One region of the Mucilaginibacter sabulilitoris genome, then DNA from elsewhere that is predicted to be linked to it. Evidence: riboswitches for the same ligand, from Rfam matches in the RefSeq annotation. Region 1 holds a riboswitch; each other region holds the start of a gene.
The links. A riboswitch is a leader RNA that binds a small molecule or an ion and turns the genes downstream of it on or off. The one in region 1 is predicted to bind S-adenosylmethionine.
Positions count from the first base shown of each region.

Region 2: it holds a riboswitch for S-adenosylmethionine, as region 1 does, so the genes downstream of both, SNE25_RS18495 (O-acetylhomoserine aminocarboxypropyltransferase/cysteine synthase family protein) here and SNE25_RS18925 (TlpA family protein disulfide reductase) in region 1, are expected to answer to the same signal.
Region 3: it holds a riboswitch for S-adenosylmethionine, as region 1 does, so the genes downstream of both, metH (methionine synthase) here and SNE25_RS18925 (TlpA family protein disulfide reductase) in region 1, are expected to answer to the same signal.
Region 4: it holds a riboswitch for S-adenosylmethionine, as region 1 does, so the genes downstream of both, SNE25_RS25270 (transmembrane 220 family protein) here and SNE25_RS18925 (TlpA family protein disulfide reductase) in region 1, are expected to answer to the same signal.

Region 1 covers NZ_CP139558.1:4,392,450-4,399,856, reverse strand. Annotated here, with positions in the region: gene SNE25_RS18930 (SusC/RagA family TonB-linked outer membrane protein) at 1-1,874, opposite strand, end outside; gene SNE25_RS18925 (TlpA family protein disulfide reductase) at 2,253-2,822, opposite strand; SAM riboswitch class I at 2,946-3,053, opposite strand; gene SNE25_RS18920 (GH92 family glycosyl hydrolase) at 3,330-5,618, shown strand; gene SNE25_RS18915 (LacI family DNA-binding transcriptional regulator) at 5,635-6,672, opposite strand; gene SNE25_RS18910 (inositol oxygenase family protein) at 6,992-7,407, shown strand, end outside.
Region 2 covers NZ_CP139558.1:4,277,186-4,284,592, reverse strand. Annotated here, with positions in the region: gene gpmA (2,3-diphosphoglycerate-dependent phosphoglycerate mutase) at 1-44, shown strand, start outside; gene SNE25_RS18505 (homoserine dehydrogenase) at 109-1,344, opposite strand; gene SNE25_RS18500 (homoserine O-acetyltransferase family protein) at 1,344-2,399, opposite strand; gene SNE25_RS18495 (O-acetylhomoserine aminocarboxypropyltransferase/cysteine synthase family protein) at 2,562-3,878, opposite strand; SAM riboswitch class I at 4,130-4,240, opposite strand; gene SNE25_RS18490 (trans-sulfuration enzyme family protein) at 4,531-5,646, opposite strand; gene SNE25_RS18485 (hypothetical protein) at 5,743-6,264, shown strand; gene mqnE (aminofutalosine synthase MqnE) at 6,358-7,407, shown strand, end outside.
Region 3 covers NZ_CP139558.1:266,868-274,274, reverse strand. Annotated here, with positions in the region: gene SNE25_RS01130 (Bax inhibitor-1/YccA family protein) at 1-720, shown strand, start outside; SAM riboswitch class I at 856-965, shown strand; gene metH (methionine synthase) at 1,118-4,807, shown strand; gene metF (methylenetetrahydrofolate reductase [NAD(P)H]) at 4,953-5,909, shown strand; gene SNE25_RS01115 (hypothetical protein) at 5,999-6,556, shown strand; gene SNE25_RS01110 (hypothetical protein) at 6,610-7,407, opposite strand, start outside.
Region 4 covers NZ_CP139558.1:5,921,704-5,929,110, reverse strand. Annotated here, with positions in the region: gene SNE25_RS25290 (response regulator transcription factor) at 1-288, shown strand, start outside; gene SNE25_RS25285 (HAMP domain-containing sensor histidine kinase) at 272-1,633, shown strand; gene SNE25_RS25280 (hypothetical protein) at 1,847-2,326, shown strand; gene SNE25_RS25275 (bestrophin family protein) at 2,352-3,275, shown strand; gene SNE25_RS25270 (transmembrane 220 family protein) at 3,383-3,769, opposite strand; gene SNE25_RS25265 (hypothetical protein) at 3,753-3,926, shown strand; SAM riboswitch class I at 4,017-4,127, opposite strand; gene argH (argininosuccinate lyase) at 4,474-5,808, shown strand; gene SNE25_RS25255 (HAD domain-containing protein) at 5,905-6,369, shown strand; gene SNE25_RS25250 (YwbE family protein) at 6,366-6,569, shown strand; gene SNE25_RS25245 (DUF1345 domain-containing protein) at 6,632-7,330, shown strand; gene SNE25_RS25240 (DUF72 domain-containing protein) at 7,333-7,407, opposite strand, start outside.

The DNA of each region.
Region 1 (7,407 bases):
CTTGCTTTTGGAAGTGTAGATGACCAATCATTACGCGCAGTAACGTTTAAGAAAGCATAGTTTCTGAACCCTATTTGTCCGGAGGCGAAATAGCTATATATTTTTGATTTATTATAGGTATTTGATGATATAAGCGGATCACGCGAGTTGCTTAATGTATATAAGTCAGCCACAGCTAATTTAGGTGCTTTCTGATCGTTGTTTTCGAATGATCTTGCACGTATGTTTCCGCCAATTAACGCGTCTATAGAGAAATCATCATTTAATTTCTTGGTATATTGCAACCTGCCCTCGGTATTGGTTTCGGTAAAATCATAGGCATCTTCTTCGTAAGAGCCAAATGGCGTACCATTGGTACCATAGGCCACTTTGATTTTGCGGCGATCGTTGTAATAATCGGTACCGGTACGGAAGTTTGCAGATAAACCATCGATAATTTTATAATTCAGTTCGGCGCTTCCTATAAAACGGTTACGGGTTTGACCTACCGTATTTTCATAGGCCATAAAGTAAGGGTTGCTGTAATAGCTGTTATTCCAGTTAATGTTATTACCATTAGCATCACGGTAATTTCTTAATTGGCTTACATCAACCTGGCGGCCAAACCAGGTAAATTGGAGCATGGTGCTTGTGGCGCGTTTACCACCGGCACCTGGTAAATTATCGGCGTCGTCTTTAACATAATTGGCAATGGCGGTTAATGTTAATTTAGACGTTAATTTATAGGTACCATTCAGCAAAAACGAATTGCGGCCTTGAGAGGTATTGGGAATTACTCCAGTTTGATGAAGATTATTATATGACAAACGAAAATCATATTTGTCACCTGAACCGCCAAGCGAAACACCGTTGTTAAGTGTAACACCTGTTTTAAAGAAACTGCTCACATTATCCGGGTGGGCTATAAAGGGTACCGGTTTTCCGCCTGAGTTAAACTGCGGAATAAGTCGGCCGTCCAAAGCCGGGCCCCAGCTTTCGTCAACACCGTCGTTAATGCCGCCGCCTTTTCCGTCAACGTAACTAAACTGGCCATTTGAACCTTGTCCGTATTCATTTTGATATTTTGGTAAGCCTAATAAATTTGAAAAAGATGTATTTGAATTGATTGTGACACCAATACCTTTTATTCCTTTACCTGTTTTTGTTTTGATTAGTATTACCCCGGCTGCAGCACGTGAACCATAAAGCGCCGCGGCATTGGGTCCTTTAAGTACCGAAATAGATTCTATATCTTCAGAATTGATATCAGATATAGGATTGGCGAAATCCCTTGATCCGGCCGTGCCCAACTGCTGGGTATTATCAATAGGAAGGCCATCCACAACAAACAGGGGCTGGTTGTTACCAGATACAGAGGTTTCGCCGCGGATAACGATTCGGGATGATCCCATATCGCCCTGGCTGCTGGTTACATTTACACCGGCTATTTTACCGCTCAGTGCATTTACCAAGTTTGTTTCTTTGGCCTCAGATATGTCTTTTGATTTCAATCCCTGTACAGCATAACCCAACGACTTTTTATCTTTTGATATGTTAAGCGCCGTTATTACCACCTCATTTAAGGAGTTGGCCAGCTCGTCGAGGGTTATTCGAAGATCAGTTTGGTTTTGTGTAACGGGGAGTTCTTTAGGAGTGAAGCCAATGTAAGTTATTCTTAATACATCGTTCGCTTTGGCGTTAAGTGTAAATTTACCATCGCTGTTGGTTTGTGTTCCGTTGGTAGTTCCTTTGATAGAAACACTTACGCCCGGCAACGGTAACCCATCGGACTTGGCGGTTACCACACCGCTTATTTTAACAGATTGCGCTGCAACTGTTTGGATGAGGATAAAAGGCAATAGTATTGCCCATAATAATTTGTAATTTTTTGACATGGTAATAGATCGTGAAATGATTAATGTTACCCGGATACAGTATGAAAAAAGACGATCAGTTAATAGTTGGAGTACCAATTATATCTACCTTCTGGATACTGTCTTTTAAAAATTGTAAAGGTTTTAATTGCTTGTTGAATACTATACAAGGCTAACTTGCAATTAGCCTAACAGCATAGTTTTTTTTAACAGCAACAATGCATGGTTTGCATGCATGTGGCAGAAGTATTACAGGTGGTAGATTTTGTAAAATTACGGATGTTTAAATAGGTTGTTTTAAAAATTGTACTTTGTGTTTTCATGTACTGGTTGTTTATATAAAGATTTTTGCAATGCTGGTTTTTATAAAGCAAAGCTATAGCGGGCGTTTTTTGTTTTTTAATTTACTCGCGCGTTTTTATTATTTATAAGGTTATCAATAACTTTAAGCATAGAGGCAAATTCCTGTTCATCGTACAGGCGGGTGAGGTATACAATGCGGCCATCCCGGTCAATCACTACGTTTCGGGTAACCCCGCTTTTTTTATCGGCAAAGCGCCCAAAAATATTGGCACCCGGGTCAAGCGCCACGTTATAGGTTATTTTCATGTCCTTTTGAAACTTCTGCACTTTTTTAAGTGGTTCGTCTCGGTCAACACCAATAAGTACAAGGCCCTTGTTTTTGTAAGCGTTCCATACCTGTGCTTGCAGGTGTGGCATTTCCTCGCGGCATACACTGCACCAGCTGGCCGTAAACTGAAGTATCACCACTTTACCACGCAGTTGTTTTAACGATGTTTTGGTGCCATCTGTTAATGCGAATTCAAAATCATTGGGAGCTTGTTCACCCGTTTTAACCAGGTAACCGCGATCATTTAAAGCCGGATTATTGCTATTAGCCGTCTGGGCTTGCGTGGTAATGCTGGTAATCAGGAATAAATAAATTATAAGTAAAAGTTTGTTGTTCATTGAATTTATTTTTGACAGGTAATTATATAATTACACTCATCATTAAAAAAATATTAACTGGCATTCAATTAAACAGAAAGGGAGGGTATAGCAGAAACCGTCATTTGCGGATATGTGGTTATATCATTATCTGTTCTGCAATTTTGCAGATAGGAATTAGCACCTTTATAACTATGTGTACAGGTTGCTAAGACATCACAGGGCCTTTCCCTCAGTCTTTCTGGATAATCAAAAATGAAATAAAGAACGATTTCAGATGCAAATATGTAAATAATTCTACTAATTCCATAGAATTTATATCAATTACCAAACAGAATTCCGGTTTTGACAATAAAATGGCATAAGCCGATCTGTTTTGTTTGCTCATTTATGGCATATATAAGCTTAAAACGCATGTAAACGATTAAGTAAAAAAATCAAATGTTTTTATAAATATGATCTTAAAAATTAGAGATTTGCCCTTAATCTTGTATTAAGACCGTTCACCAATTATATCTTCTGCTGATTATGCAATTTAAACGCAGTATTTATCTGTTAGGATTACTGACCTTTTTATGTGGAAATAATTTTGCGCAAACCAAGGGCGCTCAACAAACACGGGATGAAGTGGATTATGTTAACCCACTTATAGGCACAGCCATTAAAGGTTTTGGCAAGGGTTTGTTGGAGGGCAACGGCGGCGGCGGCACTATGCCTTGTGTTAACGTACCGTTTGCCATGACCAACTTTGTTGCCCAAACCCGCGAAAACAAAATGAGTTACATGGTTTATCAATATGAAGACAACTCGGTTATAGGGCTTACTGCCAGTCACCAGCCCACAGTTTGGATGGGCGATTACGGTTATGTTTCGGTAATGCCGCAAGTAGGCAAACTCAGGGTTTTGCCAAAAGAACGTGTGCTGTCATTTGACCATAGAGATGAAGTTTCCAAACCTTACTATTATTCAGTTAAATTAAAAACTACAGGTGCCGATAAAATTAAAGCCGAGATTGCCGGCGCCAATACTTGTGGTATGTTCAGGTTTACTTTCCCCAAGGCAGATCAGGCACATATTATCATCCAGGGGATTAACCTTAACCCGGCACTTAAAGACTGGGCTAATGATTACACGGCAAGAATAAAAAAACTGAAAGGTTATGTTTATGTAGATACCGTGAATAACGAAATAACCGGCTATAACCCCGACCGGCAATCGGCACAGTTAGGGCCCGAACTAAAGAATTTTAAAGGTTATTTTGTTATCAAATTTAATAAACAGATTAAAAAATATGGTACCTGGGATAAGCAGGTGATCAATAAAGGCAGCCATGAGCAATACGGCACGCGAATGGGTGCTTTTATTTCCTTCCGTACAAAAGCGAACGATGAGGTTAAGGTTGTTGTAGCTACATCTTTCATCAGCATTGATCAGGCAAGGTATAACCTCAAGCGGGAAATTCCTGATTGGGATTTTGATAAGGTTGTCAGCGCTACCCGCAATCAATGGCAGCAGGCCTTAAAATCAATCCAGATAAGCGGGGTGACCAACACACAGAAGACTATTTTTTACACGGCAATGTTCCATACGCTGTTGTTTCCGCGCCAGTTTTCGGAGTACGGCAAATATTACAGCGCTTTTGATGATAAAGTTCACCATGGTTCGTCATATAATGATTATTCTCTTTGGGATACCTTCAGGGCATTGCATCCATTATTAACGTTAACCCAACCGCAACGGGTTGATGGCATGGTGGAGTCGTTACTGCAAATGTACAAAGAGGGTGGATGGATGCCCATGTGGCCAAACCCAACCTATACCAATATTATGATAGGTACACATGCTGATGCCGTTGTTGCTGATGCGTATGTAAAAGGTTTCAGAGGGTTTAATACCAAATTAGCTTACGAGGCCTTGCACAAGGATTCCTATGACGCTCCGGATGGTGACACCCATAAAAGATGGGGCGACCGTGACCTTTGGACAAGCTTTGAAGCCAGGGGTGGGCTAACCAATTATCATAAGTTGGGATATATACCGGTTGATAAAACAAGTGAATCCGTTTCGCGCACTATTGAGTATGCTGTTGATGACTACGCGGTGGCGCAGGTTGCCAAAGGATTAGGAAAAGATGATGATTACAAGCAATTAATAGCCTGGAGTAAAAATTATCAAAACGTTTATAACAGCGCTACCGGCTTTATGGCTCCCCGTAACTCCGACGGCAGCTTTTCTGCCAAGCCAGATTCCGGCTTTACAGAGGGCACCAAATGGACCTATACTTTTGGCGCTATGCACGACGTTCCGGGGATGATCAAGATTATGGGCGGCGAGAAAAAGTTTGCTGATAAACTAACCAGAAATTTTACCGAGGGTCATTACCATGCCGACAATGAACCCGGTCATCATTATCTTTATCTTTTTAATTATTGTGGTATGCCCTGGAAAACCCAGGAACTGGTAAGGGAACATGCCTCATCGCAAAATTTCAGAAACGCACCGGTGGGCATTAACGGTAATGACGATTGTGGTCAAACTTCGGCATGGTACATTTTTAATACCTTAGGGTTTTACCCGGTAGCGCCCGCTTCGGGTTCCTATAGTATTGGCGCTCCCCAATTCCCTTATATGGTTTTAAACTTGCAGCATGGCAAAAAACTGGTTATTAAGGCAACTGGCTTATCAGCCCAAAATAAATATGTTAAAGAGATAACTTTTAATGGAAAGCCGATAAAAGATTACCAGATATCACATCAGGACATTGCAGGTGGCGGAACTTTAGCTTTTACAATGGCAGGCACTCCGCAAAAGCTATAGACAGGAATTTTACCTGTTAGTCAGCGGTTCGGGTAGAATCTCTGACTACCAGTTTAGAGGGCATGACAATATTTTCACTTTCCATTTGAACATATCGACCAGACAGGTGCCAGAACAATAATTCCGCGGCCTTGCGTCCCATATCATACGCCGGCTGCAAAACCGTAGTAAGCGATGGATTGAGTATGGCCGCAGTTATCTGATTGGTAAAACATACCACTTTTATATCCTGCGGAATATTCAGCTTCAATTCTTCGCAGGCCAGGTAAGTAGTGGTGGCCAGGTGTTCAACCGTAGCGATAATACCGTCGGGCTTCACGTTTGTGATATGCTCCTTTAAAACAGCTATATTTTCCTGGTTATATTTATTAGAGCAACTAAAAATATTTTGATCTTCCGGCTCTATATCGCGTTCAGCCAAAGCCTTTTTATATCCAGATTCGCGCGCCTGTAAAATTGAAGGGTACCCTTCAATAGTAACCAAAGATATGTTTTTACAACCCTGATCAAGCAGGTGCCTGGTAGCCATATACGCGCTGTTAAAATCATCAGTTTTAATTTTTGCAGCTGGTATATCTTCAACAACCCTGTCAAAAAACACGATGGGCACGCCTGCCTGCTGTAAGTTTTTAATATGCTGGGTATCCTTAGTATTACTGGCTACCGACATGAGTATGCCATCTACCCGGCCGCTGGTAAGTTCATTGAACATTTGAGCCTCCCGCTCATAGCTATCATGTGTTAAATATATCAACGCATGATATTTCTCCTGATCAACGATGCTTTCAATACCATTAATAGCCTGGCTAAAATAGCTATCTGCAATTTCCGGAATGATGATGGCTATGGTATTACTTGAGCGTTTTCGCAGGCTGCTGGCGTAGGGATTAGGTACATAGTGCAACAATCTTGCCGTTTCAATTACCCTTTGTTTTGTTTCATCACCTATATCATGACTGTCTCTCAGCGCTTTTGATATTGTCGCAATAGATACATTCAACACTTTGGCAAGTGTTTTCATGTTTACTTTATTACTTTTTGTTCCGTCGGTCATCGGTATGGAAATGGCTTCAAAATTCAGTAATCGATTGCGTTTATTTTTTTAGCTAAATATAAATGTTTATAGTTTATACAGGTTTATGAAATAACTTCAAAAGTTGAGCAAGATAATAAAAAATAGAGCTTTTAAACTTAAACAATAGCGTAAAGCATACCAATTAAGCTTCTTTATTTTTAGGTAAACGTTTAAGCAAATAAATTGGGCTGTTTTGATGAATTTAATTATTAAAATAAGGAAATTTGTATTGAACAGCTATGAAAATTAGTCATAAAGGATTGTTTACCAATTATATTTCCTTTTAAATTTTAATATTATGAGCAAGATTAACGGAGCACCAGATCAAGGCCCTTTGGATTCAATAGAAGAATGGGAAGACGATTTATTAGTTCGTTATCCGGATGCCGATTCCATTGCAGCCGGTCGCGATACAGAAGCATATCGTAACTACGAAGCAACAACAAAAGATTCTGTTCGTGAATTTTACCGTTTACAACATATCAATCAGACCTATGATTTTGTGCTACAGAAAAAAGAACAATACCTTTCGTTTGATAAAAAGGAAATGTCTGTATGGGATGCCTTTGATTTTCTCAACCAATTAGTTGATGACTCAGATCCGGATACGGATCTTGACCAACTGCAACACCTGCTGCAAACTTCAGAAGCTATTCGTGCCGATGGCAGACCCGATTGGATGGTACTTGTTGGTTTATTCCATGATATGGGTAA
Region 2 (7,407 bases), 120 kb from region 1:
TTGACCACGGACTGAACCAGATCAGACATTACTATCTTGATTAAACTATATAGAAATGAAAAAGGCTCCAAGTATGGAGCCTTTTTATCACAAACAACTTAAATGTTATTATACAGCTTCGGCAGCTTGTTTTGATGCCGATGCTAAGCTAACCCCGGTGAGCTGATCGGCAAAAGCGATAAATGCCTTGCTTTCAGATATACGGTTTTGATTGTCGATCAGATTTTGCAAATTGATTTTTCCGATAACAAACTTATAATTACCTGAATAATAGCGTTCCTGTATATGTTCAAAATTTAATGCTTCAACTAAACTTTCGTCATCATATCTGAGGTAGATGTTCAATTCAATATTGTTGGTAAAGTTAAGGTCTGTTTTTTCCTTTGCCTTTTTATACTCGTATTGATAATTGTAGCGTAATGCAGCTATATCCGATAACACTGCCGAGCCGGTAGGGTGGCCACCAGCACCTTTTCCAAAAAAGAACTGCTGATCGGCAAAAGCCGCCTGTACAGTTACACCGTTATATTCATATTCTACGTTGTATAAAAACTCGGTTTCGTTTACAAATTTGGGTAATACAAACAGGGCCACATTTCTTTCATCAAGCTCTTTGGCTACCGGCACCAGTTTAATTTTCAGGTTCTTTTCACGAGCGTATTGCAAATCCTGGGCACCAAGATTTTGGATACCTAAATTAAATACTTCGTCGGGCTCTACAATTACACCATAAGCATGCGCGGCAGCAATTACCAGCTTATATTTGGCATCAAAGCCTCCAACATCACTAGTCGGATCGGTTTCAGCAAAACCCAGATCTTGAGCTTGTTTCAGGGCGCTGTTATAATCTAAACCTTCTATAAATCCTTTGGACAGTATGTAATTTGACGAACCATTAAAAATACCACTGATAGAATGCAGTAATTCATTATCATAATATTCTTCCAGGTTGCGGATAATCGGGATACTGCCGCAAACCGCACCCTCGTATAATAACGAGGTACCATGTTTATGCTGCAGCTCTATCAATTCTTCCAAATGGAGAGCGATCATTTTTTTACTGGCAGATACTACATTTTTACCGGAGCTTAATGCTCTCGAAACTATTTCAAATGCTGCTTCTGTATCATTTATCAATTCTACAATAGTGTTTATCTCGGGGTTATTCAGCAACTCATCTTTATCAGTTGTAAATAATTCAGCCGGTAGTGTACGTTTTTTATTCGGATCCTTTATAGCAAATTTTACTATCTCTATGTTCAGATGTTTGGTTTTGATAATATCATACAATCCCTGACCAACTACCCCAAATCCAAATAATCCTATATTTAACTTTTTACTCATTACGCTGTACGTTGCAATTCTATAATTTTTCCTTTTACATCAGTTTTAAAAAACGATGTAATAATATTTGTTAAAGCCTCTGTTTCGATCAGGAAACCATCGTGGCCGTAAAATGAATCCAGTTCGGCAAAGGCCGATTTAGGTATATGATGAAATAAATATTGTTGTTCTTCAATGGGGAATAAGACATCTGATTTAATGCCGATTACCAGCGTACGTGCTTTAATCAGACTCAATGCTTTTTCAACGCTGCTGCGGTTACGGCCCACATTGTGCGAATCCATGGTTTTGGTCAGGTACCAGTAGCTATAAGCATTAAACCTGTTCACCAGTTTTTGCCCCTGATAGTTTTGATACGTAGCCGCACGGTAATCATCTGTTTTGCCATCAGTTTCTTCCTGCTGGGTTACCGAATAGGTTTTATAACCGCGATAGGAGAGCAGGGCTATGCTTCGCGCCGCTTTAAGTCCTTTTTGACCTCCATCGGGTGTGTTGGCATAAAAAGTACGATCGGTACTGATAGCCAGGCGTTGAGATTCGTTAAACGCGATTCCCCATGGTGAGTGGCGTGCGTTGGTCGCAATCAGTATAAGATTTTTAATACGTTCGGGCTCTATAATAGCCCATTCAATAGCTTGTTGCCCGCCAAGCGAACCACCTATCAAAATATGTATATGATCTATCTGTAAATGATCTGCCAGTAATTGATGTGCCTTAACAATATCCCTTATTGTAAATTGGGGAAACGCCTGATAATATGGTTGCCCGGTTACCGGATTAATACTAAGCGGGTTAGTTGTGCCATAAGGCGACCCCAATATATTGGCACACACAATAAAATGTTCCTCAGGATTAAATAGGTGACCTGTACCGGCAAAACCTTTCCACCAGTCAAAAACATCGGCGTTGGCGGTAAGTGCGTGGCATACCCATACAACATTATCCTTTTCTTTATTTAACCTTCCATAAGTATGAAAACCAATTTCCAGATCCTGTATTTCCTGGCCCGATTCGAACTCAAACGTTTGTGTGTACTTAAATATCTCTGTATTCATTCTTTTGTTTTGTTATCCCGGGAGCGACTGGTAGTTTTGAGTAGTGAGTGATGAGTATTGAGTTGAAAAAGCGAACTCAATACTCATCACTTAATACTTATTACTTTCTAACAATCGCATCCCGTTATAACTTTACTATTTCACTTAAAAAACTATATTAAACTATGCAGCAAGCTGCTTTATTTTGGCAAAAGCCTGTTCAAAATCGGCTTTTATATCATCAATATGTTCAATACCTACCGATACGCGTAACCCTGCCGGCGTAACCCCGGCAGATAGTTGTTCGGCATCAGATAATTGCTGATGCGTGGTTGCCGATGGCTGAATGATCAATGTTTTGGCATCACCTAAATTAGCCAGGTGACTTACTAATTGTAAACTGTCGATAAAGTTGCTTGCCTGTTGTTTATCGCCTTTAATTTCAAATGACAATACACCACCAAAACCATTTTTTAAATATTTTTTGGCCAATACATGGTATGGAGATGACGGCAGGCCAGGATAATTAACCGAGACCACTTGCGGATGCTGTTCCAGCCATTTAGCCAGCTCAAGTGCATTATCAACATGGCGCTGTACACGTAATGAAAGTGTTTCCAAGCCCTGTATATTCAGCCATGAATTAAACGGAGCTTGCGCCGGACCAAAATCACGTAGCCCTTCTACACGGGCCCGTATAATGAATTGAATATTGCCAAATGGCCCGCCAATACCAAATACATCAGAAAATACAAGGCCGTGATAGCCTTCTGATGGCTCTGTAAATTGCGGAAACTTGCCGTTTGCCCAGTTGTAATTGCCACCATCAACAATTACACCGCCTATTGTAGTACCATGACCGCCTATCCATTTGGTAGATGACTGCACAACAATATGTGCCCCATGATCAAGCGGGCGAAACAGGTATCCTGCTGCCCCGAAAGTATTATCAACTATTAAAGGTAAATCGTGCTTTTTTGCCAAAGCACCCACTTTATCAAAATCGGCAATAGTGAAACCTGGATTACCTACGGTTTCCAGGAATATAGCTTTGGTTTTATCGTCAATTAAAGTCTCCAGACTTTCGGCAGTATCATCTTTGGCAAAACGAGCCTCAATACCCAAACGCTTAAAGGCAACTTTAAACTGATTATAAGTACCTCCATATAAAAAAGGAGAGGTTACAAAATTATCGCCAGCTTGCATTATATTATTTAAAGCCAGAAATTGCGATGCCTGACCCGAAGCCGTGGCCAATGCTGCAACGCCACCCTCTAAAGCCGCTATCCGTTTTTCAAAAACATCAGTAGTAGGGTTCATGATGCGGGTATAAATATTGCCAAATTCTTTTAGCGCGAAAAGGTTGGCACCATGCTCGGCATTATTAAATACATAAGATGTGGTTTGATAAAGCGGAACAGCCCGGGCGCCGGTAGTTGCATCAACTTCCTGACCGGCATGTAATTGTAAGGTTTCGAATTTTAAATTGCTGGCAGACATAATAGTACGTTTTTAAGGTGTTTAATTAAATTTTTTTGATGATCTGATGGACTTTGGCAATTCCGGTAATGATCTGTACCGGTTTTAAAACACGTGCTTTTCGCAGTTGAAAAGATTGAACGCGTTTGGTCAATCAACAGCAGCAACACATACAAATACAGCCAATATTGAAGCTAATATTTTGTATAGTACCGTTTGAGGTTTCAGAAATGTTGCTTGTAGAAATTTTAACTAAACTTTTCATGGTTATAAATTTATATTCCCCGGGGTTATTTTCCGGGACAGGAATTGGCACCTTCTTCAAAATTGAAGGGTTGCCAGCGGGTCGCTGAGCCTGATCTCTCGCCGCTTCTTTATAAATCAACACCCGAACTATTGCGGAGAATTGATCATGGTATTACTACCAAATAATGTTTCAAAGATAAGCGGATATTAATTAAAATACCAAATTAAATTTTATATTTAGGTTAAAGGCGAAGGGTTAAGGGTAAAAGGGCTATCAAATTTTGAATAATGAAGGGAAAAATTAAACAATATTGAACATCGAACACCGAATATCAAATGATGAATTAATAAAAGAAAATGCTATTTCGATATTCAAAATTCAGCATTCAATAGTCGACATTAAAAACCTTTTATCTTACCTTTCGCCTCAGGACAACGCCTGATCCAAATCAGCTACCAAATCGTCGATATGCTCTAAACCCACAGATACCCTAAGCAAATTTCGTGGTGTTTTGGTATCAGGCCCCTCAACAGTTGCCCGGTGCTCAACCAGGCTTTCAACTCCGCCAAGGCTTGTGGCCCTGGTAAATAGTTGCAGTTTATTTATTACAGTGCGGGTGTGTTCTTCATCGCCTCTAACAATAAAAGATAACATTCCTCCAAACGCCAGCATCTGCTCTTTGGCAATAGCGTACTGTGGATGAGACGGCAACCCCGGATACATTACCTTTTCAACTCCCGGATGTTTTTCTAAAAACTCCGCTAACAACTGTGCATTATGCACATGGCCCTTAACCCGGTAAGGCAGGGTTTTGATGCTGCGGGCCAGCATATAGCAATCGGTTGGAGAGGGGATAGCGCCACCCATTTCCTGTACCTGGCGTATCTTAGCCCACCATTCATTTTTTTCGGCGGTAATTAATGCGCCACCCATTAGGTCGCTGTGACCGCCAAAATATTTTGTGGCTGAGTGCATTACCAGATCAGCACCTAAAGTAATGGGCTGCTGACAAATGGGCGTGGCAAAAGTGTTATCGCAAGCTACTTTAATACCTTTAGGTTTGGCAATGGCCACTATCTTTTTAATATCGGTTATTTTAAGCAGCGGATTTGATGGGGTTTCAACCCATATTAAACCGGTTTCAGGCTTAATATGCTGCTGTAGTATTGTGGTGTTGTTAACATCAATAAAATCAAAAGTTAAAATATCAGCGAACAAATTTTTAAGCTGGTTACGTAACCCATGATACATATCATCGGGAGCTATAACATGCGTACCCGGCGCCAACGACTGAAATACTGACATGCCTGCTGCATTGCCCGAAGAAAAAGACGCAGCATCGGCGCCGCCTTCTAATTTGGCAAGTACATTCTCCAACGATTCCCGGTTAGGGTTTGATGAACGACTGTAGATATGCCCGCCTGGAAAATCACCATCAATACCACGTTCAAAGGTGGTTGATAATATAATTGGCTGTATTACAGCTTTCGACGATTCATCCTTCTTATTTCCGGCGTGTATTGCTATAGTTTCAGTTTTCATTTTGTATATGATATCCGGCCAAATTAAATAAGATTATTTTTATTAGGTGTAGCATGCGGGGATTTTTTTGCGTAATATTCCAAAAAAGCCTGAATCATGAAAACCTTTTATATTCCTGTCATTATTGTTTTAATATGCTTAAACAGCTGTAAAAAAGATGATATCGCTAATGGAAACGAATTTAATAAAAGTTATAAGGCATGGTTAAACTATAAGAGCAGCGTTCATAATTCCTATAGCTATACACAAAATCAAGGCTCTGTTTTCGGTTACAGCGCCGAAATAAAAATCGGCGTTAACAATGGTAAAATTGTTTCAAGAGATTTCGTCTCCCTTCGGGTACGGCCGGATAGTACCCATGCCATAGATACTACTGCACATTGGCATGAAGAAAACACGAGCTTGAATACCCATGGTAACCAAGGTGGCGAATTACTTACATTAGATGATATTTATACAAAGGCACGCACCAATTGGCTTAGGGTAGATCCTAAAAATAATGATATATATTTTGAAGCAAACAACAACGGCATGATATCTAATTGTGGTTATAGGCCAAAAGGTTGCCAGGATGATTGTGTTACCGGCATTATAATTTCATCAATTACCGCTCTGTAAATTTAATGTCATTACTCACTTCTGGTTGGGCAATGAATTATCTTATTAAGCATAGTTTTATCCTTTTTAGTACATTTGCCCAAAGTTTTTTACATGGAAGCTGAAGGTAATTTACAGTTATTATTGCAAAATCCGGATTTGTCCGCTGATTTAAAGCACATTGCCGAAAAAGTACTAAACAATCAACGCATCACCTTTGATGAAGGCGTAATATTGTATGAACAGGGAGACCTGGGTTATCTGGGCGTTTTAGCCAATTACATTCGCGAAAAACGGCACGGCCATAAAACATTCTTCAATCGTAATTTTCATATTGAGCCTACCAATCTTTGCGTTTACGATTGCAAGTTTTGCTCTTATTCGCGTCTGCTCAAGCAAAAATCTGAAGGTTGGGAATATACCATGGATGAAATGTTTAATATGGTAACCAAATATGACGGGGAACCTGTTACTGAAGTTCATATAGTAGGAGGGGTTTTACCTCAATACGATGTACCTTTTTATCAGGAGCTTTTCAGTCGCATAAAAGCACATCGTCCCGAATTACATATTAAAGCGTTAACACCCGTAGAATATCATTATATATTTAAAAAAGCCAAAATTGATTATGCAACCGGAATGCGCCTGATGCAGGAAGCTGGTTTACAATCCATCCCAGGCGGTGGTGCCGAAATATTTCATCCTGAAGTCCGCGATCAGATATCTAAGGATAAATGCACCGGCGATCAATGGCTGGCCATTCATGAAGAGTGGCACAAGCTGGGTGGTCGCTCTAACGCTACCATGCTATATGGGCACATTGAAAAATACTGGCACCGCGTTGATCATATGGAGCGCTTACGCCAGTTGCAAGATAAAACCGGAGGGTTCCAGACTTTTATCCCGTTAAAATTCCGTAACCAGGACAACCAGATGTCACATGTGCCGGAATCTACGGTAGTGGAAGATCTGCGCAATTACGCTGTATCGCGTATTTATCTTGATAATTTTGATCACATCAAAGCTTATTGGGCTATGATCAGCCGTACTACTGCACAATTATCTTTAAACTTTGGGGTAGATGATATTGACGGTACACTTGATGATACTACCAAAATATACTCCATGGCCGGTGCCGAAGAGCAGCATCCCGGTATGAGTACC
Region 3 (7,407 bases), 3.4 Mb from region 1:
GATCCTGACTACGTTTATAAAAACGTAATACAAGTAAACGAACAAGACGCATCACGCAAATTTATAGCCAACGTATTTGTGTGGATGTTTGTGGCTCTTGGGCTATCTGCTTTTTGCGCATTTCTCTTTGCACAAAACCAAGCCCTGCTTAACATGCTTATTGATCCTGCTACAGGTCGTAACACAGGCTTGGGTACTATTGTAATGTTTGCCCCGCTTGCGTTTGTGTTAATCATCTCTTTTGGGTTCAACAAACTGTCGTACGGAGTATTGGCGTTCCTGTTTGTCGCGTTTTCGGCGATAATGGGCGTTAGCTTAAGTTACATACTTTTGGTTTTTACAGCCGGCTCGGTTTTAGGCGTGTTTATAACCACCTCTGCTGTTTTTGGCGTAATGGCGGTTGCCGGTTATACTACCAATACAGATCTTACTAAGTTTGGTTCTATCATGATGATGGGGCTTATTGGTATTATCATAGCATCCGTAGTTAATATGTTTATGCATAGCAGCCAGTTAGATTATATCATTAGTTATGTGGGTATAGCAGTATTTGTTGGTCTTACCGCTTATGATGTGCAAAAACTGAAACGCATAGGTGCAGGTTTAGAATATGGTGATGCATCTGCCTCAAAAATGGCATTGATGGGTGGCTTAACTTTATACCTTGATTTCATCAACCTTTTCCTGATGATACTGCGTTTATTTGGCAGAAGAAGATAATAACAAGCAAGAAACTATTATTAAAAGCTGCCCCGAAAAGGCAGCTTTTTTTGGTTAACATAAATTTACTTTGTATACACATTTTGTAAAGGGTCAGGCTATTGCATATTAAAGCTTTATTGTGCACCTTTGCATTGCTTATAGAGAAAGGCGGAGGGATTAGACCCTGCGATGTCTTAGCAACCTGTACTTAACAAGGTGCTACATTCTACTCAACAGCTACAAAATGTTGGGACAGATAAGCGAAAGTCAATCATACACCCGACTTTTCGAATAAGCTATATTTTTTCTGTTATGTGTTGCCAGGCTTCTGTTGCCAGTGATTTGCATGTTTGCAGTTCATTAGTTTATTAGAGGATACCCGCAACACGCCACCGAAAACAGGCAACTGATAACAATGGATATTAGAAAAGAATTAGAGAAACGCATACTGGTAATTGACGGGGCAATGGGTACCATGATACAGCGGTACCAATTAACCGAGCGCGATTTTCGCGGGGAGCGTTTTAAAGATCATTCAACCGATCTGCAGGGCAATAATGACCTGCTCAATATTACACGCCCCGATATTATTAAGGCAATACATGCTGAGTATCTTGACGCGGGCGCAGACATTATTGAAACCAATACCTTTAGCACCCAGATAATTTCGCTTGCCGATTATAAGCTGGAAGAGCTTGCCTACGAGCTTAGTTTTGAAGGTGCACGTCTGGCACGTGAAGTAGCCGATGAATACACGCAACGGAACCCCGATAAACCGCGCTTTGTAGCCGGAGCCGTTGGTCCGACAAACCGTACCGCGTCTTTGTCGCCCGATGTAAACGACCCGGGATACCGTGCTGTGACGTTTGATGATCTGGCCGATGCTTATTATGACCAGGTTAGGGGTTTAGTTGACGGCGGGTCTGATATGTTACTGGTTGAAACCATATTTGATACGCTTAATGCTAAAGCGGCTTTGTTTGCTATTCACCGTTATGCGGATGAGTCGGGCAAGCAACTACCTATTATGATCTCGGGTACCATTACTGATGCTTCGGGCCGTACCTTGTCTGGCCAAACAGTAGAGGCGTTTTGGAACTCTATACGCCATGCCAACCTGCTTTCGGTAGGTTTAAACTGTGCTTTGGGTGCCAAAGAAATGCGCCCTCACCTGGCCGAATTGTCTGAAAAAGCTGATGTATTTATATCTGCCTATCCAAACGCGGGCCTGCCTAATGAGTTTGGTCAGTACGATGAAACCGCGCACGAAACTGCGCACCAGGTTGATGATTTTATAAAAGCCGGTTTGGTTAATATTGTGGGTGGCTGCTGCGGCACCACACCCGAGCATATAAAATGTATTGCCGAAAGAGCAGCTAAGTACCCGCCAAGAAGAATCCCGGAGATTGAACCCGATTTGCGATTGAGCGGCCTGGAAGCGGTTACCATAAAACCCGAAAGCATTTTTGTGAATGTGGGCGAGCGTACCAACATTACCGGATCGCCGAAGTTTTCCAAATTGATACTCGCCGAAGATTACGAAGCAGCCCTTGCCGTTGCCCTGCAACAGGTAGAAGGCGGCGCGCAGGTGATAGATATTAACATGGACGAGGGCATGATCGATTCGGAAGCGGTGATGGTGAAATTCCTGAACCTGGTTGCTTCTGAGCCCGATATTGCCAAATTGCCTATCATGATCGACTCCTCTAAATGGACGGTTATTGAGGCTGGTTTAAAGTGTATACAAGGCAAAGGTATTGTGAACTCTATCTCCCTGAAAGAGGGCGAAGAAAAATTCAAAGAATATGCCCGTAAAATATTAAGCTACGGTGCCGCTGCTGTAGTGATGGCGTTTGACGAAACCGGCCAGGCCGATTCATTGGAACGCCGTAAAGAAATCTGTGAGCGCTCTTACAATATATTGGTGAATGAAATAGGTTTTCCGTCACAGGATATCATTTTTGACCCTAACATATTAACCGTAGCCACCGGGCTTGAAGAGCATAACAACTATGCTGTCGATTTTATTGAGGCAACGCGTTGGATAAAACAAAACCTGCCTCATGCCAAAGTAAGCGGTGGGGTAAGTAATATATCATTCTCCTTCAGGGGTAACAATGTGGTACGCGAGGCTATGCACTCTGCCTTCCTGTATCATGCCATAAAAGCAGGTATGGATATGGGTATTGTAAATGCCGGTATGCTGGAGGTGTATGAGCAGATAGATAAAACTCTGCTCGAGCTGGTAGAGGACGTGCTGCTTAATCGCCGCGACGATGCTACCGAGCGCCTGGTTGAATATGCCGATACCATAAAAAGTAAAGGCAAAGAGGTAGTGCGTGATGAGGAATGGCGCAAAGGAACGGTACAGGAAAGGTTATCTCATGCTCTTGTAAAAGGTATTATTGAATACCTTGATGACGATGTGGAAGAAGCGCGCCAGGCTTACAGCAAACCGCTTGAAGTGATAGAAGGGCCATTAATGGATGGCATGAACATCGTAGGTGATTTGTTTGGCGCCGGCAAAATGTTTTTGCCGCAGGTTGTAAAATCGGCCAGGGTGATGAAAAAGGCCGTGGCCTATCTGCTGCCATTTATAGAGCTTGAAAAACAAAGGGTTATTGACGCCGGAGAAGATTCCAGCGGAAGCCGCGCTAACGCCGGTAAAGTATTAATGGCCACCGTTAAGGGTGATGTGCACGATATTGGTAAAAATATAGTAGGTGTGGTGCTGGCCTGTAATAACTTTGAGGTAATTGACCTTGGGGTAATGGTACCTGCGCAAAAGATCATAGAAGAAGCAAAGAAGCAAGAGGTAGATATTATTGGTCTTAGTGGGTTAATAACCCCATCGCTTGATGAAATGGTGCATTTTGCCAAAGAAATGGAGCGCGAAGGATTTACCATTCCGCTTATTATTGGTGGGGCTACCACATCACGTATCCACGCAGCGGTTAAAGTTGCCCCAAATTATTCGGGCGCAGCCATACACGTGCTTGATGCATCACGTAGTGTAACGGTTTGCAGCAGTTTGATGAATAAGGACAACCGAGACGGGTATATACAAGGTATAAAAGATGAATATGCCAAAGCACGCGAAGCACACCTGAATAAAAAATCAGATAAGCGCTTTGTGAGCATCGACGAAGCTCGTAAAGGCCGTTTCCAGATCAGTCTGGATGGTGACGTTGCTCCTAAACCAGCCTTTACCGGTACAAAGGTATTTGAATCGTATCCGCTGGAAGAGTTGGTGCCGTACATTGACTGGACACCGTTTTTCCATACCTGGGAACTGCGCGGTAGCTATCCGAAAATATTTGCCGATAAGTTTGTTGGGGACGAAGCCAAAAAGCTTTTTGACGATGCTCAAGATCTGTTAAAGAGAATTGTAGATCAAAAGCTACTAAAAGCCAGTGGTGTAATAGGTTTCTGGCCTGCTAATAGTGTGGGCGATGATATTGAATTATATACTGACGAAAGCCGTACCAAGCTTTTAACCCGTATCCATACCCTGCGCCAACAGGCCGAAAAGGTGAAGAACGATCCTTATTATGCACTGTCTGATTTTATCGCTCCTAAAGAAAGTGGCGTACCCGATTACTTCGGTGGCTTTGCCGTAACAACCGGTATTGGCTGCGATGAGCTGGTGGCAGAGTTTGAACGCGACCATGACGATTATAACAGCATTATGGCCAAGGCCCTTGCCGACCGACTGGCCGAAGCCTTTGCCGAAAAAATGCATGAACTGGTACGTAAGGAATACTGGGGTTACTCCAAAAGCGAGCAGCTGAGTGCCGATGAGCTGATCAAGGAAGAGTACCAGGGTATTCGTCCGGCGCCGGGTTATCCCGCCTGCCCTGATCATACGGAAAAAACTACACTGTTTGATCTGCTGAAGGCCGAGGATAATGCCCACATGCACCTGACCGAGAGTTTGGCCATGACACCGGCTGCCTCTGTAAGCGGTTTCTATTTCGCGCACCCGCAGGCCCGCTATTTTGGTTTGGGCAAGATCAGTAAAGACCAGGTAGAGGATTATGCCAAACGTAAAGAGATGGATCTGGAAACAGTAGAGCGCTGGTTGGGCCCTAATATTAATTATTAATATAAAATAGAAACAAAACAAATGTCATTGCGAGGTACGAAGCAATCTCTACGTAAGCAGGCTAATCTGCTCTGTATAGTATAGAGATTGCTTCGTACCTCGCAATGACGGATGGATAGACGAATTATACAACCGAACCCGGAGAATGAAAATTACCGAACACATCGCAAACGCCAACGGCAAAACATTATTTTCTTTTGAACTGATACCGCCTTTAAAGGGACAAAGCATACAGGGTATTTATGATGCCATTGATCCTTTAATGGAGTTTAAGCCGCCGTTTATTGATGTAACCTCGCTGCGCGAAGATTATATTTATAAAGAGCACGCCAATGGCTTACTTGAAAAGCTGAGCTATCGTAAACGGCCGGGCACTATCGCTATTTGTGCAGCTATCATGAACAAGTATAAGGTTGATACGGTTCCGCATTTACTGTGTGGCGGTTTTACCAAAGATGAAACCGAAAACGGGTTGGTTGACCTGCAGTTTTTAGGCATCGAGAATGTGCTGGTACTGCGCGGTGATGCACGGCGCGGCGATGCCTCATTTGTACCTACCCCTAACGGGCATTGCTATGCTACCGACCTGCTGCAGCAGGTAGCGAACATGAACAATGGTATTTACCTGCATGAGCACAGCGATTCGAGCCTTAAAACTGATTTTTGTATCGGTATTGCCGGCTATCCCGAAAAACATTTTGAAGCCCCTAATCTTAAATCCGACTTTAAGTATTTGAAACAAAAGGTGGATATGGGCGCCAATTTTATCGTTACCCAGATGTTTTTCGACAATCAAAAATATTTCGACTTTGTAAATAACTGCAAGGCCAATGGTATTAACGTGCCTATTATCCCGGGTTTAAAACCAATTACCTCGTCAAAACAATTGATTAACCTGGCAAAAACATTCCATATTGATATGCCCGAAGATTTGTGCGATGCCATTAACGGTTGCAAATCAGAAAAAGAGGTAAAGGATATGGGTATTGAATGGATGATAAACCAATGCCGCGAACTGGTGAAGTTTGGTGTACCGGTATTGCATTTCTATACCATGAGCAACGCCGGCCCAACCAGGCGCATTGCCGAGGCTATATTTTAGGCAGCTTGTCCATTGTGCTGATTATGAAAATAAAATACTGATTAAAAATTTCTATTTTTAATCAGTATTACCCTGCATCACAGTCACCTATGGACACTTTTAGTCATATTAAATCAGCAATTGGAATTATTTTAGGTCTTAGTATTACCCATTTATTAAGAGGGGCCGCTAAGCAAATTCAGCACCCGGGGCGCAGCAAACCATATTGGGTACATTCCCTTTGGTCGTTTTACTTGTTTATTTTGCTGCTCCATTTTTGGTGGTGGGAGTATAATTTGCATGATATTAAGCATTGGGTGTTTGCAGAGTATCTTTTTGTAATTCTTTACATAGTTATTTATTACTCTGTTTGTGCTTTGCTATATCCGGATGACCTGAAGGATTATAAAGATTATGAAGATTATTTTTATTCGCGCAGAAAATGGGTATTCGGGATATTAGGGTTTAGCTATTTAATGGACATAGTAGATACCTTCATTAAAGGTGAAGCCTATATGCATCATTATGGTATTGAATACCCTATTCGTAACATTTCACACTTTTTGTTGTGTATGGTGGCTATGAAGGTAAACAATCGTGTGTTCCACTCTATCCTCGTAGTTGTGTTTATTGTATATGAATTTTCGTATATATTAAGATTGTTTTAATAAAAAAGGGTACTGTTCTTATGCAGTACCCTTTTTTATTAAATATTAACAGCCTATTGGTACAGATAAGTAGTGGTAAGATGCTCCAACGCTTCGCGGAAGATGATATAAGCCGCCTCTTCGTTATGATTTGCTAATGAATGCAGGGAAGGTTTAATATACGCTTGGTATATGCCTTCATAAATAAGGTCGTGATTGGGCTCCATGTCAATAGTTTCGAGCAGAGAAGCCGAAATGGTATAATATTTTTCAATTTCGGCACCACTCAGGCTATTTTGCAATAGTTTATCCCTGAAGGCTCGCAGTTCATTTAGTTGCCCATCGGGATCATTATCAACAAGGTTGGTGATGATGCGGGTAAGTGCGCACATTTCTTCTATGCTTTTAGGGCATCCGGTTGAGCCCGGGCATGGATGTGATTCGTCGCCTATTGGGATACCGTTCGCTTCCGGCTGTATAAGTGCCTTGTAGGGGTAATTGTTTTCTATATCATATCCAAAATGATAAATAAGTGTATCTCCTTTAGCTTTGTCCACCAGTTCGGTTAATATATTCCGGCCCATAAATGAGCCCCGGTTAATTTTGGTATAATGGGTATCGATATTTGTCTTTTTGTAGTTAAGCACATGGTTAAATAATACCTGCCAGGTTTGCTCTAACGAAATATTATCCCCCTTATTAGTTAAAAAACCATCGGCTTTAATCAGCGAGATTGGAAGGCTGCCTTTACTGGTGTAGTTTGCCGGTATCAAAACAAGTATGCGTGATGATGGGACATTAACATTTTCAATGCCGTTCATGAATTTTATGCCCGACACACTGCTATCGCTAAGAATAGTCTCTATAGCCGA
Region 4 (7,407 bases), 1.5 Mb from region 1:
GCCGAATCAAAAATAGCTTACCGGAATAAAGAACCCTTAAAGCTTACTGCCACAGAGTTCAGGCTGCTGGAGTATTTTGTTAAAAACCAGAAGAAGGTACTGTCGCGCATTCAGATACTGGAAAGCGTATGGGATATTGATTTTAACATGGGCACCAACGTGGTTGATGTGTACATAAATTATCTGCGCAAAAAGCTCGAGAAAAATGGTGGCTCAAAAATTATACACACCGTTTTTGGTATGGGCTATATCATGAAAGAGGGAGAGCTCGATGAAGATACAAAGTAAAATAACCCTGCTGTTCCTGCTGCTCTCGGGCGCTATATTGTTGCTGCTTAATATTACCATTTTTTATTTGGTGTATAAGTTTGGTTTTGATGACTTTTTCAAGCGGCTGGAAGCCCGTGTAAATATATCGGCCGAGGTAAATGTTTTTCCCAGTTCCAAGAGCAGGGCATACCAGGAAGTAAGGAACAAATACCTGGAAAAGCTGGAGGCTGAAAAAGCCTATATTTTCGATATCGATACCATAAACAGGGTTCACATACCCGGACATATTGATGTAAAGAGTGATTTTATTGGGCGGATATTAAGAGACGGCAACGCGCGTCATAAGGTCGAAAATACCTTTTACGCGGGTAAGGTATTTGCAAAAAACGATAAAAAGTACATCGTGATAGTTTCGGCAGCAGACCCATCGGGTTTCGATGAGTTGAAAATTCTGCAGCGTACATTGATATATGGGTTTCTAGTTGCTATGGTGTTGGTTTATTTTGTCGGGAAGATATTTTCATTTTACACCTTTCAGCCTATACGGCGCATCATTAGCAATGTTAAAAGCATTACCGCCAACAATCTGCATTTCCGGCTTGATGAGTTAAGTGGCAAAGATGAGGTAACCGAACTGTCATACACCTTTAACGACATGCTCGACCGGTTGGAGACTGCCTTCGAAACCCAAAATAACTTTGTAAGTAATGCCTCACATGAGCTGCGCACACCATTAACGGTTATCAGCTCCGAAGCCGAACTGGCGTTAAATAAGTTGGATGTCACCCCGCAGCAGCGCGAAATATTTAAAACCATTTATGCCGAATCGGAAAAACTGAACCAGATATTGAGTAGCCTGTTGTCGCTTGCTCAATCTGGGTTTGATGGTGAAAAACAGCGCTGGGAAAGTATCAGGATTGATGAGCTTGTAATAATAGCTTCCGAATCTGTTAAAAAGATAAAGCCCAACAGTAATATACAGATAGACTTTGCAAATATGCCCGCCGACGAACGCCTGCTTTATGTAAAGGGGAACAATAACTTATTGCGGCTGGCCATTACCAATATCATCAGCAATGCCTGTAAATACTCAGATAACCTTATGGTGAAGGTAAGCATCAAGGTTGAAAATAATAAAGTGATCATTTCTGTTGTCGACCAGGGCATTGGCATACCCCAAACCGAATTACAGCACATATTTGAGCCGTTTTTCAGGGCTTCCAATACGCACGACTATGAGGGCCATGGCGTTGGCCTACCTTTAACTTTAAATATTATACGGTTGCATAAAGGCACCATCGGTATCCGCTCAGAAGTGGGCAGCGGTACAGAGATCAAGGTTTTTTTGCCGGTTGAAGTGTAACCTCACTCTAACCCTCTCCAAGGGAGAGGGCTTTAAATTGCATGTTTAAAGATATTAGCTCCCTCTCCTTTGGAGAGGGTTAGAGTGAGGTGACTTTGGAGGGGGGTGAAATTCTAATCAAATTCTAATAACTTTCTTAGATCGTCTTAATTATTGGGGGCTACACTTGTATCAACAAAACATATAAGTTAAACCATTAATCAAAAAACGACTATGAAAACGCTGCTTATCCCAACTGATTTTACCGCACAGTCACTGCAATGCATCCCTTCATTAGCACAGCAATATTATCCTAAAAAGCTCAATATTATATTGGTGCACATGCTGAAAATAACCGACTCTATCAGCGAACTGCTTATGCTTTCGCGCAGGTCGGCAGAGTACAGGCACATACCTGATAATTTTTATGTAAGGTGCCGCGAGCTGGAAAAAGACTACAGCCATTTAATTAATCATATCAACATCGATTTTTTTTATGGCAGTACCATGGCTGTTTTTAATAACTACCTGGATGCCCATAACGTTGATGCCATTGTGATACCGCATGATAACTACCAGATGCTTTTTAAAAACAGTATAGACCCCGAAGTGCTGATAGCCAAAAGCGGTAAACGAACAATTTCAATAACCGAAACACCGGGCATCATGGCCAATATTGTTGCCGAAGAGGTAGAGTTAATTGAACAACAGTAATTAAAAATTTAATTATTAAAACGTTATGCTACTAAAAGAAAACATACCGGCTACCTATGTATTTGGCAAAATAAAAAAAGAGCTGATCATGGTGGCCATTTATTCATCGGTTATTTACTTTATACATCAGTATTATAACTTTAAGGAGGTATCTATCCCGTTAACGGTACCTACCATATTAGGCACTATTATTTCGCTGTTGCTGGCTTTCCGGTCAAACCAGGCGTATGACCGTTGGTGGGAAGCCCGTATTTTATGGGGCGCCATTGTGAACGACTGCCGTACATTCACCCGGCAGATATTAACCTTCGTTGAAGATGGAGAAGAGAAACGTGCACTTAAAGAACGCATGGTTAACCGGCAAATAGCCTGGTGTTACAGCCTTAGCCGCCATTTGCGCCGGCAAAATGGCAAACAAAACCTGGAGGCTTATTTAAGCAATGATGATATTGCAAATATTGAAAGGATGGATAACGCACCCGTAGCGCTAAACGAACTGCAGGGCCATGATCTGCGTACTTTATACAAACTGGGCTGGATAAACGAATACCAGCAGGTAGCTATGGATAATACCCTAACCGGTTTTATTAATTCCATGGGCGGTTGTGAGCGGATCAAGAACACCGTGTTTCCGGCTACATACAGCGTTTACATACACTGGCTGGTGTTGTTCTTTGTACTGCTGCTGCCTTTTAGTTTGATTGAGTTTTTTGGTATACTGCAGGTGCCGTTGGTAATTGCTATCTCATCGGCATTTTTCCTGATCGAAAAGATGGCTATCCACTTGCAGGATCCGTTTGAGAACATGCCTACCGATACGCCAACAACGGCCATTAGCCGTAAAATTGAGCAGGATCTGAAGCAAATGCTGAAAGATGAGCTGCCAGGGGTAAATGATGCTGTACCTGCTAAACAGCCCGTTGGTGCGGCCGTGTTCTATATTTTGTAATACATCGTCACCCCTGCTAATATGTTTCACCCCTGCCCTCTCTAAAAAGAGAGGGTTTTAAAAAGTAAAAGTCTTTCCCATTTGGGATAGACTTTTTTGTTATCGGGTTAATACGTTACCCGCTTTTTAAGCCTAAGGCTATATATCCAATTAATAGCCAGTACTGCTACGCATATCAGCAAACCAAAAAACTCGCGCACTTCTTCAATCCAGGGCTTTTCGGCCTTCATGCTTTCTACAAGGCTTTCGGCATGGTGATATTCAAACCAATCGATTAATCCGTTGCGGTCAAAAATTTTATATACAGCATAGGCCAAATAAATAAATATGCCAATGGCATAACCCACCGGATAAAACTTTTTGCGTGCCGCCATGTAGCAAAAAAAAGCGCTGTATAAATATATGGGTACCCAAATGTAAGGGTCAGGATCGTTGTATTGTAACGCCGCGAAAATAATAAACAGAACAACAAAAACGATGTTAAATATCTTCATACTGGTAGGGCAGGTGATTGTTTACTGGTTTAAAGTACCTGCCGGCAGCGATAAAAATATGGAATATAAAACACATCGGCAACATGATCGTGCAGTATGCTTATTCAGGAAACTAAAAGGGAAATATGATGTCGCGGGCAGATTCGAACTGCCGTAAAAGGTTTTGCAGACCTTAACCTATCCTCTCGGTCACGCGACTTAAAAAAACTATAAAATCACTTATAAAGACAGGCAGAGGTTAAGAATCTTTTTATCTCTCTCCATTACGCGGAGCAGGAATTAGCACCTTTTACATTATGCGGATGTACAGGTTGCTAAGACGTCTTTGGGCCTTTCCCTCAGTCTTTCTTGATAAGTTAAAATAAAGAACTATTTGTCTGTTGACACTGCAAATATAAAAACTATTTATATAATTCCTATAGAATTAGTAGGATAAATTTGAATAATTTATATCATGTTCATTTTGAGCTATAAAACTTTATAAAATTAAGGTGATAACAAACCTCATCCCACTTGCCGAAGTTTACTCTCAGTGTGATGCTATCAAGATATGCTGTTTATTACAAATATTAAAGATAACCAGGGAATATGCTCTGTTAGAGGCTGCCCATCACTCGAAAGGGGAATAACTTTAAGATGGGTGAGAATGGGAACTTTTGCGAATTAATGAGTAAAATTTTCTCATTAATACACATATTTGCACTATGAGCAAGCTATGGCAAAAAACAACCAATGTAAATGAACTGGTAGAGAACTTTACTGTTGGCCGCGACAGGGAATTTGATGAGCAAATGGCAGCTTTTGATGTGCTGGGTTCACTGGCTCATACCCGTATGCTGCAAAGCATAGGGCTGATGGACACCGCCGATCTTGACCTTGTTCAGCGCGAATTAAAAGCCATATACGCCGATATTGAAAAGGATGGTTTTACTATTGATGATGGGGTAGAGGACGTGCACTCGCAGGTAGAGCTGCTGCTCACCCAGCGCATTGGCGACGCCGGCAAAAAGATTCACAGCGGCCGCTCCCGTAATGACCAGGTGCTGGTTGACCTGAAACTGTTTTTCCGCCACCAGTTGCAACAGGTGGTTGAAGAAACTACAACGCTGTTTAACCAGCTTATTGAACTAAGCGAAAAGCATAAAGATGTTTTGCTGCCCGGCTATACCCATTTGCAGGTGGCCATGCCATCATCATTCGGCCTGTGGTTTGGCGCTTACGCCGAAAGCCTTGCAGATGACCTGGAACTGGTATTGGCTGCTTACCGTATCACTAATAAAAACCCATTGGGTTCGGCGGCGGGCTATGGGTCGTCATTCCCGTTAAACCGTACTTTAACTACCCAACTTCTTGGGTTCGACAGCTTAAACTATAATGTAGTATATGCCCAGATGGGCCGTGGTAAAACCGAAAGGATCATAGCTCAGGCACTATCATCCATTGCGGCTACGCTGGCCAAAATGGCTATGGATCAGGCACTGTACCTGAGCCAGAACTTTGCCTTTGTAAGCTATCCTGATACCTTAACCACCGGCAGCAGTATTATGCCGCACAAAAAGAACCCCGATGTTTGGGAAATTATGCGCGGTAAATGCAACCGTCTGCAGGCCCTACCTACAGATGTTACCATGATGACCACCAACCTGCCATCGGGTTATCACCGCGAGCTGCAACTGCTCAAAGAACTCTTATTTCCGGCCTTTACAGAACTTAAGAGCTGCCTGCACATGGCTACCTTTATGCTGCAGAACATCACCGTAAATACCGGTATATTGAACGATCCTAAATACGCCTACCTGTTTAGCGTAGAAGAAGTGAACCGCATGGTACTGAACGGCACGCCTTTCCGCGACGCGTACAAACAAATAGGCCTGGCCATTGAACAAGGCGACTTTAACCCCGATAAAACCGTAAACCACACCCACGAAGGCAGTATAGGTAACCTGGGCAACGGGCAAATTACCGCCTCATTTAATAAACTGCTGGCTAACTTTGATTTTAAAAAGGTGGAGCAAGCGATAATGGAACTGGTGAAGTAATTTCAAAAGTAAAATTGAAACAGGATTGCAAGTATACTGTCATCGAACGAGGTAAGATCTTATACATTCGAAATGACATGAAGTAACTGTTATAAAATGGTCATTCTGCTTGATATAGATGGTGTTTTAGTAACTGAGCCATCCTGGAAAAAGGTTGAGATTGGTTCCGATGGCTTTATGTTATTTAATAAACAATCAGCAGAGAATTTAGCCTTCATATTATCAGAAACTAACGCATCCGTGATATTGACAACTACTCACCGGATTAATTTTGGACTTGAAAAATGGATTGAAATTTTTACCTTAAGGGGAATAAATATTCGTACAATTTCTAAGCTTAATGATAAAAAGGCGCTTGCCGATATGTCTGACCGTGCAACGGAAATAAAAGAATGGATTGGAAAAAACGGAAATGAGGAAAATTATGTTATTGTTGACGACGATACATCAATAAATAATTTGCCATCATCTATAAAAAAAAGATGGGTTGTTATCAAACCATCTATAGGTATTGATGAAGAGGCGAAACACCAGATATTAGATATTTTATTAAACAAATGAACGGACAAAACAGAAGCGATATATATCCCGGGCTTGAAGTTGATATCATTCTGAAAAAAGACCAGCGTACAGGCACCCTTACCCGTGGCTTTGTGAAAAGGTTATTAACCAGCTCAGCATACCATTCACGGGGTATTAAAGTGCAACTGGATGACGGACAGGTTGGTCGTGTGGCCTGGATTGTGGAAGAAGAAGATTAATTAATTCATCAATTCTACACAAATCATCGCCATATTTACATAAGTACTCAAATAGTATAAATATGCCCGCAAGCGCCCAAAAAGAAGCAAAGGTATGGTTTCGGTTAGATGCACATTACCGTATGCTTATATCATTAATTATGAGCGCGGTTACGCTTTTTTTTTCATGGGGTCATTTTAGCACCCCGGCGGTAATACTAACCACCTGGATAGCTTTCGCGCTAACTATTATTATTATGGACTGGATAATTATCCTGTCCTCACACCCGATGGAGGTTCGTAAAATTGCCAGTATCGAAGATTCAAGCCGAACCTTGATTTTTTTGTTTGTGATAGTTGCTTCCCTGGTAAGTATGCTTGCCATTTTCTTTCTGCTCAAATCATCAAAAGAACTATCAGATGAAGCGGTAACAGGTCACGTGCTGTTGTCTATCACATCTGTAATAATATCATGGTGGCTGGTGCATACCATATTTGCCTTGCGTTATGCACACATGTATTATACTACCGATACAGATAACGATAACAAGAAAAAGCCGTTGGGCGGCCTGGAGTTCCCGGGAGAGGAAAAGGAACCTGATTATCTCGATTTTGTATACTTCTCTTTTGTAGTTGGCATGACCTTCCAGGTATCTGATGTAGAAATCTCTTCCCGGCAGATCCGCCGCCTGGCCTGGATTCATGGGCTGGTCGCCTTTGCTTTTAATACCGCCATAGTAGCATTAAGCATAAACGTAATATCGGGGCTGGTAAGTAAGTGAAATTAGAATAGGCTCGCCTGCTGTTCGTCTATAAATTTAGGGCGAAGTATTTGTGTACCCAAAGCTTTATTTAATCC